3 regions of the Peribacillus sp. FSL K6-1552 genome follow, and region 3 is predicted to be linked to each of the others. Evidence: riboswitches for the same ligand, from Rfam matches in the RefSeq annotation. Region 3 holds a riboswitch; each other region holds the start of a gene.

Region 1 (5,262 bases), 760 kb from region 3:
TTTTTTATATTCACGGTTGCTTTTAGTTGGAACCCATAAGGGTAATTGAAGAAGTGTTCTCATCCTTTTGACGGAAATTCTCAAGGCTGCTTCCATCGGTTCTCCGACCACATCATACCCATCTTTGAAATCCATGCTGAACATGGTCTTGCTTATTATCCCCAGGGCGATATTCATCATATCTTTCGTAATAATCCGTTCTTTCTCATTTTCCCAAGTTGAAATATAGTCCATTGTTATATCAATCATATCCTGGGCATAATTGCTAATATGGGACCTTTTGAAGGAGGGTTGAATAAGCCTTCTCTGGCGCCTGTGAACGTCTTTTTCGCTTGTAAGAAGTCCTTCATCACCAACGAGTGGTTTTATAGCATTGCTGTCCTTAGATTTGACGAAGGATTTTTGTTTCGTTACAAGTATCTGCTTTATTAGATCCGGATTTGAAATGAGGTAAACATTTTGGAAAGGTCCAAAACGGAATTTTGCAACGTCTCCATATTCTTTTGATAAACGGGTAAGAAAGCCAAGTACATCTTTTTGAAACTCCTTTGTATGGCCAGAAATTAGTTTTCCATTTGGGACCATTGGAGAATCATATAAAACTTCATCAGTATCACTCAATGTTGTTTTTCTCCTTTCGGTAATAATAATTTCTTGTAATCATTCTATGAGAATAAGCTATATTGGTTTGGACAAGTTGTTAAAAGAAAGAGCACATAATTTTTAATTAGTTAATCATAATGAATGAATGAATATATGAGTCCTAAAGGGTGAGGGGAGATTACTAGATTTCCATTCTTACTCAACTAAAAATAAAGTTTTCTTTATAAGTTGAGTATAGAAAATAACAAATCGTGAGAGGTATTTTGAGCTGATAAGAAACCACAAAGAGGAGAGAAGTACTAATGGTAGTTCCTAATTTACTGGTTATAAACAGGTGAGGAATTAAAGGTGTCTAGTGTAAAAAACTCTGGGTGGGAGAAATCCAGAGTTTTCTTGGGGAGATATTCAGAAAGGAATTTCCTTTTGTTAATAAATGAGAGAAGTATTCAGCTTCTTTCTTCCCTATTTCTATTATGGTGCTGATCATTTTTTTCCTTTGCAGGACCACCATATTGTTCGTTAATTTCTTTAGCCACTTGATCTAAAAACTCATCAGATATGATTGGGTTATCAGTTTTTTGGGGCATGTATTCTGTTCTCTCCTTTCTTGGTACTAATGTGTCTTAATCACTAATGAAGTATTTGTTAACAACATAACCTCTCTAAGAAAAAATTATTCTTATTGTTTGCAAAATTTTCATTTACTTTTCCGAATCACGGGAGTATGATAATCAACAGTTTCATATTTCTAAATCGCTGAAACCTTATGGTACGGGGGAACCGTTATTAGGATTGTTTTCAATCCAAGGGGTGAATCCTTTCTAGGTAGGGCTACTCAAAGGTCCGAATCCGACAGCTAACCTCGTAAGCGTTATATGAGAAGGAAGGTGGAGCTTGTGAGACAAAAAAATGATGTCTGCAGGTCTATTTAACTATGACTTGTGGGCATTTTTCTATTTTATTCTTGTTTTTTTCGTGAAGTTTTTTTCATATAACTGGGCAAAATAAACTTAATTTGAAAAATGGCGGTGATTCTTAGTGTTATCTTCTATAAAGAGGTTCTTAATAGGTCGGCCTCTAAAATCTACTGCATTAGGTGACCAAAAGCTTAACAAAACAAAAGCTTTGGCCATATTATCTTCTGATGCTTTGTCTTCCGTTGCATATGGCCCGGAACAAATTTTAATTGTTTTAATTACAGTGGGTGCCGCAGCATTTTGGTATTCCATTCCTATCGCCATTGGTGTATTGATTCTGTTAATGGCTTTAATTTTGTCCTATAGACAAATTATCTTTGCTTATCCTCATGGCGGGGGAGCATACGTGGTTTCAAAAAACAATTTGGGTGTGAATCCTGGGTTGATAGCTGGAGGATCTTTGTTAGTCGACTATATCCTAACTGTGGCTGTAAGTGTTTCTGCGGGTACAGATGCCATCACATCTGCTTTTCCCAGCCTACATTCATATAATGTGATTATTGCTATAATTTTTGTAATTCTTCTTACCATCCTTAACCTAAGAGGGGTAACAGAGTCGGCTTCCGTATTAGCCTATCCAGTGTATCTATTCGTTTTAGCGTTATTCATTCTGATTGGTGTAGGTGTATACAAAATTTTGACTGGTGAAGTTTCCCCTGACTTACATGCATCAATCGGAACACCAGTAGCAGGGATCAGTTTATTTATACTTCTAAGAGCTTTTGCATCAGGTAGCTCTGCATTAACAGGAGTTGAAGCGATTTCCAATGCGATTCCAAACTTTAAAAATCCAGCGCCTAATAATGCTGCAAAAACATTAATAGCTATGGGTTCTTTACTTGCTGTGTTATTTACGGGTATTGTATTCTTAGCCTATTATTTAAGCATTGTTCCTAGCGCAGAGGTAACTGTTGTTTCACAAATTGCTGAAGAGATATTTGGACGCAATTTTATGTATTACTTTATCCAAGGTACGACAGCATTAATATTAATACTTGCTGCCAACACTGGCTATTCTGCTTTCCCTTTGCTTGCGGTAAATCTTGCAAAGGATAAATTCATACCTAGGGCGTTTACAATTAGAGGAGACCGATTAGGATATTCCAATGGAATTATCATACTAGGACTTGCATCAATCATCTTAATAATTGCATTTGGAGGACATACAGAAAATCTTATTCCCCTTTATGCGGTAGGGGTATTTATTCCATTTACGTTGTCCCAGACCGGGATGATTGTTAAATGGATTCGCGAAAAGCCAAAAGGATGGATGATGAAGTTAACCATTAATTCAATTGGTGCCCTTATTAGCTTTATCGTCACGATGATATTCTTTTTAACAAAATTTACTCAGGTTTGGCCTGTTTTGATTTTTTTACCTATCATCATTGTTATTTTTCATCGAATTAGAAAGCATTATGAAGCAGTTGGTGACCAACTTAGGATTACAACTTGTGAGCCTATCTTACCAATAGAAGGGAATATCATTATTGTACCTGTGGCTGGTATAACTCATGTGGTTGAGAACTCCTTAAATTATGCTAAATCTCTTTCAGCACATCAGGTTATTGCCGTTTATGTTTCTTTTGAAAGAGAAGATGAAAAAAAATTCGAAGAAAAATGGAAGAAGTGGCAACCAGATGTTAGACTTGTGACACTAAACTCTTATTACAGGAGTATCATACAGCCATTAACTAAATTTGTAGATACGGTTGAACATAAAGCGAGGGAATCCAACTATAAAGTTACGGTAATAATCCCTCAATTTATTCCGAAGAAAGGCTGGCACAATATTCTTCATAACCAATCAAGTTTACTGATTAAGGCCTACTTGCTTTATAGAAGGAATGTAGTTGTTACGACTGTACCTTATCATTTGAAGAAATAAAAATATATAAAAAGTGATTTCATAGACAGTCTTACTTTGCTGTATTCTCTACCGAAAGAGCAAACCTTAACTGGGTTTGCTCTTTCTTCAATTTACGCTCTATATTGAGAAAAAAGGGTTGCCGCTGGCAATCCTTTTTATGTTGGACAATTTTTCTGAAGCTGAATTTGTCTATCCTTTTGAGTTCATCATTATCATTCATTAGATTAAATGGTTATTAGATGATCAAAATCCAGTAACCCTCTAAGAAGTTTTCATTGATAAAATTACCATGGCTCAATTTCCTTAATGAGAACATATTAAAAAAAGACAAAATAAAATTAATTTCCTGATTTTATGTTTCGAATATACATATGTGGGGGTTGAAGATGGATATATTATTAGCTCTCTTACCGGCACTATTCTGGGGAAGTATCGTTTTATTTAATGTGAAACTTGGTGGTGGTCCCTATAGTCAAACGCTCGGTACAACGATTGGGGCTTTGATTTTTTCTATTGGGGTTTATTTTTTCGCGGATATCAAGTTGTCACCTCTAGTTTTTGGTGTGGGGTTTGTTTCAGGACTTTTTTGGGCTGTTGGACAAGCTAATCAGCTCAAAAGCATTGATTTAATGGGTGTTTCTAAAACAATGCCGATTTCAACGGGATTACAGCTAATTTCTACTACTTTATTTGGAGTCATTGTTTTTCACGAATGGTCTACACGGAAAGCGGTTATTTTAGGCGTACTGGCTTTAGTATTTATTATCATTGGAATCGTGTTGACCTCACTGGAAGATAAAGAATCAAAAGAGAGTAAATCGGGAAACTTGAAAAAGGGAATCGTTATTCTACTCATCTCAACATTTGGTTATTTAGTTTATGTGGTTGTTGCACGTCTTTTTGATGTTAATGGCTGGTCAGCATTGTTTCCTCAAGCAATCGGGATGGTGGTAGGTGGCTTATTATTAACGTTTAAACATAAGCCGTTTAATAAGTATGCAATTCGCAATATCATTCCTGGATTAATATGGGCAGCAGGAAACATGTTTTTATTTATATCACAGCCTCGTGTGGGAGTCGCTACGAGTTTTTCCCTATCTCAAATGGGCATAGTCATCTCAACTCTCGGCGGGATCATCATTTTACGTGAGAAGAAAACAAAGCGCCAATTAATTGGAATCGTTATTGGAATTATCTTGATTATTATAGCTGGGGTTATGCTCGGCCTCGCAAAAAGCTAATTGGAGGATGATAGAATGTATACAGATTTAGAAGGCAAGGTCGTTGTGATAACTGGTTCATCTACTGGTTTAGGAAAAGCAATGGCAATTCGCTTTGCTCAGGAAAAGGCAAAGGTCGTGGTTAATTACCGTACTAAATTAGAGGAAGCAGATAGTGTGTTAGAAGAAATCAAAAAAACTGATGGGGAGGCTATTGCAGTAAAAGGTGATGTCACCGTTGAAGAAGATGTCATTAATCTTGTGCAATCAGCCATAAAGGAATTTGGAAAACTAGACATTTTCATTAATAATGCAGGAATAGAAAATCCAGTTCCTTCTCATGAGATGCCCTTAAGCGACTGGAACCGGGTGATTGATACCAATTTAACTGGTAATTTTTTAGGTTGCCGTGAAGCCATCAAGTATTTTGTAGAAAACAACATTAAAGGAAATGTGATAAACATGTCCAGTGTACATGAGAAAATTCCTTGGCCTTTATTTGTTCACTACGCGGCAAGCAAGGGTGGTGTGAAGTTGCTTACGGAAACTTTGGCGTTAGAATATGCGCCAAAAGGGATTCGTGTAAATAGCA
Region 2 (5,262 bases), 4.7 Mb from region 3:
TGATAGAGGTTCCTTAAGGTAGCTTGAATATATTGGACTGCGAAAAAATTGTCGGTAAAAAACATAAATGTTAAACTATAACAACAATGAGGTTGTGGATATTGTTGGGAATATAGTGAGGACCTACTTCTATTGAAGTATACGAGGTAAATAGAAGCGGGTACTAGACTGCTATGTTTATAAAAAATTAAATAGGTGGAGAAATATATGCATAGAAACCAAAAATTACATTCATTTCTATTAGACAAAGCAGCACAATTGACAGAGGAATGGTACGAAACATTAAATAAAAATGATGTGATAGGCGTTTATAGCTCAGCTAATCCCGAAGTAATTAAAAAACTAAAGCTACAAAATAACGATTTTCACTTACATTTTTTTCAGGTGTTTATAGAAGAGGAATCTGAATTCTTTAAGCATTTTGATGAGTGGATTGAAGAAATCGCACAGGATGAGCAGCATTTAGAAACACCCATCTATTTTATATTAAGAGAATTTTTTCGAACGCAGGAGCAATATCTAGATTTTATTGAGCAATTTGTATCATTAAATGAAGGTCAATACTCGCAAAAGGAAATAAATTCATGGTATCGAATTGTTATCAAAGTGTTCAGTGAAGTTCTTGAGAGGTTTACTGAAGCTAACAATAGATATTCTAATGAAATAATGAAAGCTCAACAGGATACGATTAATGAATTAGGCTCCCCTGTCATATCACTAAACGATAACACCGCGTTACTTCCCCTTATTGGTGATATTGACACAATGAGAGGGATGTTCTTGCTTGAAAACACGTTACAAAAATGTGCAGAAAAAAATGTTACTAGGCTTTTTATAGACTTATCAGGTGTTCATGCAATCGACAGTGTATCTGCTCAACAACTGTCAAAATTGATTGAATCCTTACATCTAATTGGGGTTGATACAACTCTTTCGGGACTTCGTCCAGACATAGCTATTACTGCTGTGCAACTTCAACTGCCTTTTGATAAAGTAACGATAAAATCCACTCTGGCCCAAGCGATTAATACAAATGAATAAACTATCTACAGGCTGGGACACAAGGCCATAAAGCTAAAAATGGTTTAACTGGGGGAATTCTTACGTGAATGGTAAGGAAGTATTAAGGAGATTTGGTTTTCATGTAGAAGAGAAAAATAGATTGAGGACGGTGGACCATTGGATAAACAAGTAACATATGATAATGAAGCAGAAATGGGCTATATTTACTTGGCTGAACCATATAAGTACAAAATTTCAAATACGGGTGAGCTCCCACAAAATAATGATATAATGTTGGATTTTGGTAACGACCTTCCGATCATCGGAATTGAATTAGCAGGAGATACTGCGATAAAAGTTAAACATCTTGTTGATACAATACATATATTCAAAAAGGCAATTACTGCAGATCATGAGCTTTTTTACTCTTTCAGATTGAATGATAAATCAGTAAAACAGTCAGTTACTCATCCAGATACTGCGAAAATAGTGTTTCTCTTTTCGGATGCTGACTGTTTAGATTTTATAGGGATTGATATTTATGACACAGATTCATACGATGAGGCATTCTTAATTGGCCGATAAGCCCAATCTTTTTTAGGTCATCTCGTCCAGCGAAAGCCGGAACCGATGAGAGGGTATCCTGCTCCTTGATTAGGGACCTAGGTTATTCAATATTTGCAAACACGGCTAGATCTTCTTTATTACCAACCACTAAAAGCATATCTTTTTCAAGGATATTCTGATCAGGTGACGGAGCTATGATAATTTCTCCATTACTCACGATGGCAATAACACTGATATTATACTTCGCACGTAAATCAAGCTCTCTGAGACTTTTTCCTGTCATGCTTATGGGTATAATGATTTCCTCGATATTGTATTCTTTTGAGAGTTCTATATAGTTCAGCATGTTGGGTGATAGGAGTTGATTAGCGACCCGTTCACCCATATCTCTTTCAGGGTAGATAACCCAGTCAGCACCAACTTTAGCGAGCACTTGACCGTGATGTTTATTTAGAGCTTTTGCTATTACCTTTTTCACTCCTAGTTCCTTTAAAAGCAATGTAGTTAAAATGCTTGACTGCATATCATTTCCGATGGCTACGATGACACAATCAAAATTACGGATACCAATGGATTTTAGTGCCTCTTCTTCGGTAGTATCAGCCATAACTGCATGAGTTACACTTAATTCTGCATTCTCGACTCTTTCCTCGCTTACATCAATACCCAAGACTTCTTGACCGGCTGTATATAATCTATGAGCTACACTCGTTCCGAATCTTCCTAAACCGATAACGGCATATTGTCGTTTTCCCATCTTTAACACTCCCTCATTAATGATTAACCAATCATGATTTTGCCTTTTGGACGGCGGAATGGATCTGGTTTACGTCTCATTGCGATAGCAAAAGCAAAAGTCAAAGGTCCAACCCGGCCCGCAAACATTGTGAAAATTATGAGCATCCGACCAATGGGGGATAATTCAGGGGTTAATCCCATTGAGAGACCCACGGTAGCAAATGCTGAAGTGGCTTCAAATAAAACCGTCAAGAAATCACTTCCGGTTTCTGTAATAGTCAGCAGAATGGTGATGGTTGAAACGATAAATATCCCGATAGAGGTAACGGATAATGCTTTAAATATCGTTTCATTCACAATGCGGTGCCGAAACAATACCACATCTTCTTTTCCTTTAATCTGTGACCAAACCGTTCCAATCAGCGTCGCTAATGTGGTGGTTTTAATCCCACCGCCAGTCGATCCCGGTGAAGCCCCAACAAACATCAAGAAAATGATCAGCAGCAATGTGGGTTGTGTTAAATCAGGGATATTCAATGTATTAGAACCTGCTGTCCTCGGAGTAACGGATTGAAACAAAGAAGCCAACGTTTTCCCCATGAAAGATAAAGGCTGCAATGTTTTGGCATTTCCAAATTCAAATATAAAGATTAAAATGGCCCCTCCAATTGTAAGGATTAAGCTAGCCATCAGTACAACCTTCGTATGTACAGACAAACGATGGGTATCACGGTATTCGTAAATTTCATTCATCACGATAAATCCTATTCCGCCTAATGTGATCAGGGAAGCGACTGTAAGGGTTACGAAAGGATCTGATGCATAAGGAGTCAAGCTCCTAAACCCTCCCATTAAGTCAAAGCCCGCATTATTGAAATTGGAAATCGAATGAAAAAGGCCGTAATAGATTGCTCTGCCTATTGGCATGTCAAAAGAAAAGCGAATCGATAGTATAACGGCACCTGAAATTTCAATAATGGCAGTGTAAATTAAAATCCTTTTTACTAACTTAACTACACCTGCCATAGATAAATTATTTAAAGACTCCTGCAAGATTAGCCGGCCTTTTAAAGAAATTCTTTTGCCTAATAAGAAAAAGAAAAGCGTCGCAAATGACATAAACCCCAAGCCGCCTATTTGAATGAGTGATAAAATGACCAACTCTCCAAATGTTGTAAAAGTGGTTCCCGTATCTACTACGACAAGCCCTGTTACACATGTAGCAGAGGTTGAGGTAAATAAAGCATTTAGAAAAGAAAGACCATTCCCATTTTCAGTGGAAATCGGCAGGGTTAATAAATAGGCTCCAACAAGTATCAGGAAGGCAAAGCCAAGTACAAGAATTTTTGGCGGATCTAACAAATCTTTTGCTTTTATCAAATTGATCATCCTTACCCTGTTAATGAATTAGCAACCTACTAACAAACGTAATATATCCACAGATAACTAACCATTATCCAGTGATAGGGTTAGTATTTCGCTCGTACTGCATTCCATTCGTCATCCATCTAGATAAACAATCAATAGACCAAGTTCCTTTTGCTATACATGCGTCCATTCTGCACAAGCCCTTTTATTTGTGAAAAAGGTATTCATTATCCTTAATCAAGCTTAGGTAATTCTCTTTGGAAAATCCTTTTTTAAAGCATAATAAAAAGACCTACATAACATCTGGCTGCTATTTTGTCACAAAAAAGCAAACAAAAAAGCCCCTGAAATAGGCGGTCTTATGACCTCCTTCGCTTTAGCCGACGAAGTTAGCTGACGGGTAGGATGGCGAAAGAGCTGATCTCATCCTTTCTGCAAGGCAGAATTAACCCCAAATGATTGGTTCCTCCGTACTCAATTTACTTGAGTTTAGGCCGAAATGCATTAAATTGATAAACGTATTCTACTCCCATCATTTACTAGTTGTAAACCCCTAAATTGTAAAAAAATATTGCTAGAACAAAACAGAAAATTTACGTTTTTTTTACATATTAAAAACTTATTGACAAAAATTAGTTGGGACATTATGATAGGTTCGATAAATTTGAAAATTTTATACATCTTTTCATGAAGCATATGTCATTGCGAATCTATGTTTCTAATATATATATATGGTATTTCCTTTTGGAATTAGATACAGAAAATCTCAAAGTTCATTGCATTCGTATTTTGAAATTTTAATACATTATATAAAAAAGGCGGGCAAGTATGGAGAAGACGTTTAATAGATATGTTGTTAACGCTACAGGTAAAGGTGGACAGACGTATTTAACTCAATGCCAGGATAAAGATGCACTAAGGAAATGGATAGCCGATCATGAGGATCAAATAATAATGAATGAGTTAAGGATAACAGATAAGAAAAAGAATCCATTGATAAATTTTTTTTTCAAAGGTAATATCATCTGAATCCATAGGTCCTTATTAACTGGATCATGCGAATAATTGAACATTAAAAGATAGTAGAGGGTCAAGCATATTGAATAATAATTCACTCATTATGTCCTTTTGCAGTATTTCAACTATTTAAATTCCTGCGTTAATCAGGCAATCTGAAACTTAACATCCATATTGCGTTATATTTTCAAACTCATTTATATTGAATGAGTTTTTTTGTGTGTATATTAAATATTGGGATGGAAATATTCAAAAAAGCTTAAAAGAGTTTGATGTAATAGAAAGTGTTTTCGAAAATGGCTCTAAAGGAAACGAGTGAAAAATCCTGGAAGACCGAAAACCGATGAGGAAAAAGTTATGCCTTATATCATATGGATCAAAGGATATTTCTGCATTCGTTCGGATAGTTGGTTTATGCAAACTTACCATGAAAATGTAATGCAATATATGAGGAAGTTAGAGTATATGTCAGTATTATTCAAAAAAGTCCACACCTATTATAGGTGTGGACTTTTTGAATATTACTTTGCAGAGTAATGAGTTACTTACAGTAATATTTTTGATAAACAA
Region 3 (5,262 bases):
TTTCATAACCTTATCCCCTCCGATCCTTTCAATCATTAGTGTTATTTTATCAAACTTTTTGGATTTCACGAAGGTTATATAATTAAGAATGTAAATCCACACCTGCATTTATGACATCATAGTGAAAGATATATGCCTTTATTTCTTACCATGTAAAAAGTTCAGCCTTTAATTTAAATAAGATAGATCCAAGCTCGACAAAAATAAATAACCATATTATAGTAAAAATAAAGGTTTGGAGGAATGACGATGGATAAAATTGATAAAGGTTTTATCATTAATTCTTTTCATGAAGCCGCTCCCCTTTATGCCGATGCAACGAAAAAGATAGGCCTGTGGCAATCTGAAAAGTATGCATTCGAGAAATATTTTTCCCAAGATGACAAAATCCTTGATATCGGTTGTGGTACAGGAAGAACCACCTTTTCCTTATATAGACAAGGTTTCCATAAGATAACCGGGTTCGACTTAACTCCTGCCATGCTACAAGAAGCCCGGAAAATATCACGTGAAGAAAACCTAGATATACCTTTTATCCTTGGCGACGTCACAGACCTTCCTTTCAATAACTCATCATTCGATAAAGCAATCTTCACCTTTAATGGTTTAATGCAAATCCCTCAACGAAAAAACCGCATTCTAGCTTTAAAAGAAATTAACCGTGTTTTAGTACCTGATGGCATTTTCATTTTTACCACCCATGACCGTGACAAAAATGAAAATTACCTGAATTTTTGGGAGCAGGAAGAAATGATTTGGTGTGAAGGTAAACAGGATGACCGGCTATATGAGTTTGGTGATATTTTCACCTCTGGAAAGACCCTACAAAAAGATACCTTTCTTCATATACCTAATCAACGGGAAGTCTTTGACTGTCTCAATGAAGCAGGTTTTACTGTCCTAGAAAGTTTTTACCGAAGTGAATTATTCCATGAAAGCGATGATGTCATCACTTTCTCATCAGATTGCCGCTTCTGGATTGTTAAATAAGAATTAGTTTTTTAAAATTCACAAAAAAAAACCAGAGTGACATATCACTCTGGTTTTTTATATTAAGAAACTTGTTCTAGTTTTTCATTATTGGCAGGAGGGTTGAATTGACCTTCCCATTTTGAGATAACGATTGCCGCAAGTGAATTACCAATAACGTTTACTACTGTACGGCCCATATCAAGAATACGGTCAATACCAGCAATAAATGCTAAACCTTCAATTGGAATACCAACTGTTCCTAATGTTGCTAAAAGAACTACGAAAGATACACCAGGTACACCTGCAATCCCCTTAGATGTGATCATTAACACTAACATTAGTGTAATTTGTTCATAAGCGCTTAAATCAATCCCATACATTTGAGCGATGAAGATAGCTGCTAACGCTTGATATAATGTAGAACCATCAAGGTTAAATGAGTATCCTGTCGGAATAACAAACGTAGCAATATGTTTCGGGCATCCCGCTTTTTCCATTTTTTCCATGATTCTCGGAAGAACTGCCTCTGAACTTGCTGTCGAGAACGCGAGAATTAATTCTTCTTTAAGAAGCTTAATTAACGTAAAGATATTGAAACCTACAAATTTTGCAATAAGGCCTAAAACGACAATTACAAAGAAAATCATTGTTCCGTATACAGAAAGCGCTAACTTACCTAATGGAATTAAAGATTCCAAACCGAACTTGGAGATGGTCACACCGATAAGTGCGAATACCCCAATAGGAGCAAATTTCATGACCATATTAGTTAAGTAGAACATTCCTTCTGCTGAACCTTGGAAGAAACGGAATACAGGTTTACCTTTTTCACCGATAGCCGCAATACTAAGTCCAAACAAAACAGAGAAGAAAATGATCGCTAGCATATCGCCTTCTACCATAGCTTTAATTGGATTGGATGGTACAATGTGAACAATTGTATCTACAAAAGATTCATGTTGCTTAGTTTCGGCTGTATCAACATAGGTAGAAATATCAGTTTGTTCTAGCTTGTCCATATTTACACCAACACCAGGCTGGATAATATTCGCGGAAACTAGACCAACAACAATCGCTATCATAGTTACCACCACAAAGTATGATATTGATTTAGCTCCAAGTTTACCTACTGATTTTAAATCACCTACACCTGCAACTGCAACGATAAGACTTGACACAATGATTGGTACAACAATCATTTTAATCATTCGTAGGAAAATGTCTCCGAATGGCTGTAAAAAGTTTTGGGCCGTCTCATTACCATAAAAAATGGCACCAACAATAATCCCTAGAATTAAACCAATAAAAATTTGGCTAGCTAAACTTAATTTAAATTTCTTCATTTACTTTCCTCACCTTCCATAAAGTCTTTGATGCAAAAACATTTTGTCTCGGTAAGGGAAACAAGATACTAATAGAAAGAAAGTAATTTTTCTTTTATTGAAAAACTCTATCTTTACGCCGAAAAAAAAGACACTTCATGTGTCGATTTCCTATAGGCGTGAATATTCACACATGTTCCCTTAAAGACGCTGACGAGGTTAGCTGTCGGGTTAGGAATTGGAAACACAAAAGCCCTTTCATTTCTGAATTCACCCCTAGCGAAAAAAATCCGCAAAAATGGGTCCCCCGTTCTTGTAAAAGATTAAGCGAATACTTAATAATAAAATATTATACTAAAAATGTTATTCTGTAAATATTTTTTCTTGTCCCTTTAAGAAAAAACCTTTGCAAATGTCTGAATATTCTGTATTAGTGACCATTTTACCTATAATAACACATTCTCTATTTTGCTTAATTTTGTTATATGGATATATAAATAACAATAAAACTGATTGATATGTCCCCTCTCTTGAATAATGAAAAATGGATTATTTTTCTAACATTCCCAGTAATATATACCTCACTTTTTCCCGAGTGGTGAATTTTTTATAACTAGCAGATTTCACCTTCTCAAACTGAATTGGAGTAACAAAATAAGAATGATTTTTCACAATCCTATTCGGTTCTATTAGGATGACATCACCTACCGCCGGTCCCTTTATGAGTTCTTGCTTTCCTTCTGCTTTAAGCCCTTTTATAATATAGTGTTTATCCACATAGCCTTTTTTAGTCAATTTGTAGACATGCGGCTGTTTTTTATGATGTACTGCCTCTACAGGGATAGAGGGTACACCCGCTTTCTCATTGGTTATTACAGTAAGATTGACTTTTGACCCTACCAACAAAGGTTTAGTTACTTCATCTCCCGGTTCAATCATTGCCTGAAATGGAAATCTGTTATCTTTTTTTAGTGATGGCTCCTCCGCTGGATAAGAATGTATACGACCTATTGTTCCGTTCAACGCCTTTTTTAAATCAGGGGAACTTGCCTTTATAGTCATGCCCACTTCAGCTTTTTTCATCTCCTCTTCGGAGAAATCCCCTTCAATTGCCACATTTGTTGAAACAATGGATATAATGGGATTATTCAGGTTTTTATTGATATTTTTCACAACACCATCAGCCTCACTCGCCGTCTCAACCGCGCCTTTTTGCTCCTCAATTGAACTTAATTGAGCATCCAGCATAACAACCTTTTCTTCCAAGCGGTTTATTTCAAGTTCCAGCTTGTACATTTCTTGCTCAATATTACTTTCAATCAAGTCTGAAGAGGTAGTTGTTATATCAATATTTAAGCTCTTTTCTATCGAATTATCGATTACTGCTTTATTAGAATTACTTGTCAAACTTCCTTGATAAGCTTTCAACTTATCAATGTAATCATTAATCCCCACAATTTCACCCTCAGCGGCAGTTTTTTCCGCTTCTAGATTTCCTTTGAGAGCATCCAGTTCGGGTGTAGTATATTCAAACAACGAAGATCCAGCCGTTACCTCATCTCCCTCTTTTACAAGGAATTTCTGAAAATCATTTTTCTTGGTATCGAAATAGATATCATACTCTTCTACAGGTTTAATTACCCCTTTTGTTTGAAAAGTATCCGTAATTGTATCTTTTTTTACCTTTGTCCAGTTTTCAGCAAAAACAGTTCGTTCCACTTTGCTTTCTTTTTTCTCGATCAGGTAAAAATTAACGGTTATTAATGCAGCAGATGCCACTGATACGGCTGCAATTTTCCATTTTTTCATTGTTTTCACCCACCTTATACAAATACGCCCACTTGGATGTACGCTAAAAAGGCTTTAACAAACCACGTGGCCAGATAGAATAGAACAATCATTAAAAGCACCAAATAATTATTCCGTTCTGAAAATTCCTTTAAATAGAAATATTGCAGAGCAATAATCAGAAATTGAAAAATGGTGATTTCACTGAAAAAGTGAATAAAGTAATCACTTCTGAGAAAGTACTGACTGATAACTCCCAATGAAAAAGGATTTGCATCGTTTCCGATATCCATTAATACTAATATAGGGATTAGAAACACCTTTTCTAATAATTGCAAACCAAAAATAATCATTTGAACGATTACTAATTTTATGTATGGGATATCTATAACAATCCAAAAGAATAGAGATGATAAAAATAAGTATATGGTAGGGTAAAATAGACCCGCTATTATATTGCCGCCTACTATCAACAACTTTCCCACTTCAAATTCACTAGCATCCATCTTCGCAATTTCTTTGGAAAACGATTCCGATCCAACGCCAAAATATCCTTCCACAGCAAAAACTATGAAACTAAGAAAATATAATAATAGTAATTTCCATCCAAGTCGTGTGACTGCTTCTGCATTTTGCAGCTGATAACGACTCCTACGAGGCTCTAAAATGCCCTTTAACAATCTGACCTGGTACACCATATGTGTTCCTCCTGCAATAAATGAAATATCACTCTATATTTTATCTTATTTTGGAAACAATTGCAGAAATAAGGAATGAATAAAACAAAAAAAACACATTAATATTAAATAATACTTTCTCTCCCTAATTTGGAGTTAATATAGAAAGATGATGCTTAATGACGTTGATTCGCATTGGCGATTTGCTATAATTCCCTCCATACTTATCTACCTCAAACGGCACCTTTGTTTCAATATTCAGATGCTCCGCCTTCACATTCTTCAACCCTGACTGAGTTAGGATTTTCAGATTAGGAAAGCTTGAATTTGCGACGATGGCACGTTAAAAAACCCAGCGCCTGGACTGACCATGGGGAAATGCATTAAACTCGGGCCTATAAAACTCTTCTGGACCAAAACCATCATAGTCTTCCCTACATCAATCGACGAAACTTGCTATTTAATTAAGCTTCTAGACTTCTTTCAAACTTATCATTTCCATA

The links. Region 3 has a riboswitch for cyclic di-AMP ahead of NST21_RS01425 (cation:dicarboxylate symporter family transporter). Riboswitches for the same ligand answer to the same signal wherever they lie in the genome.
Region 1: another riboswitch for cyclic di-AMP. It lies ahead of NST21_RS05000 (APC family permease); the one in region 3 lies ahead of NST21_RS01425 (cation:dicarboxylate symporter family transporter).
Region 2: another riboswitch for cyclic di-AMP. It lies ahead of NST21_RS23995 (TrkH family potassium uptake protein); the one in region 3 lies ahead of NST21_RS01425 (cation:dicarboxylate symporter family transporter).

Annotation. Positions count from the first base shown of each region.
Region 1 covers NZ_JBBOST010000001.1:1,038,283-1,043,544, forward strand. Annotated here, with positions in the region: gene NST21_RS04990 (cytochrome P450) at 1-621, opposite strand, end outside; gene NST21_RS04995 (bacitracin ABC transporter ATP-binding protein) at 1,050-1,190, opposite strand; cyclic di-AMP (ydaO/yuaA leader) riboswitch at 1,348-1,490, shown strand; gene NST21_RS05000 (APC family permease) at 1,642-3,468, shown strand; gene NST21_RS05005 (RhaT/GlcU family sugar-proton symporter) at 3,837-4,691, shown strand; gene NST21_RS05010 (SDR family oxidoreductase) at 4,707-5,262, shown strand, end outside.
Region 2 covers NZ_JBBOST010000001.1:5,013,027-5,018,288, reverse strand. Annotated here, with positions in the region: gene NST21_RS24010 (STAS domain-containing protein) at 208-1,041, shown strand; gene NST21_RS24005 (hypothetical protein) at 1,180-1,587, shown strand; gene NST21_RS24000 (potassium channel family protein) at 1,670-2,326, opposite strand; gene NST21_RS23995 (TrkH family potassium uptake protein) at 2,350-3,696, opposite strand; cyclic di-AMP (ydaO/yuaA leader) riboswitch at 4,039-4,181, opposite strand; gene NST21_RS23990 (hypothetical protein) at 4,504-4,704, shown strand.
Region 3 covers NZ_JBBOST010000001.1:280,761-286,022, reverse strand. Annotated here, with positions in the region: gene NST21_RS01435 (hypothetical protein) at 1-6, opposite strand, end outside; gene NST21_RS01430 (class I SAM-dependent methyltransferase) at 250-990, shown strand; gene NST21_RS01425 (cation:dicarboxylate symporter family transporter) at 1,053-2,315, opposite strand; cyclic di-AMP (ydaO/yuaA leader) riboswitch at 2,488-2,634, opposite strand; gene NST21_RS01420 (efflux RND transporter periplasmic adaptor subunit) at 2,844-4,103, opposite strand; gene NST21_RS01415 (hypothetical protein) at 4,118-4,780, opposite strand.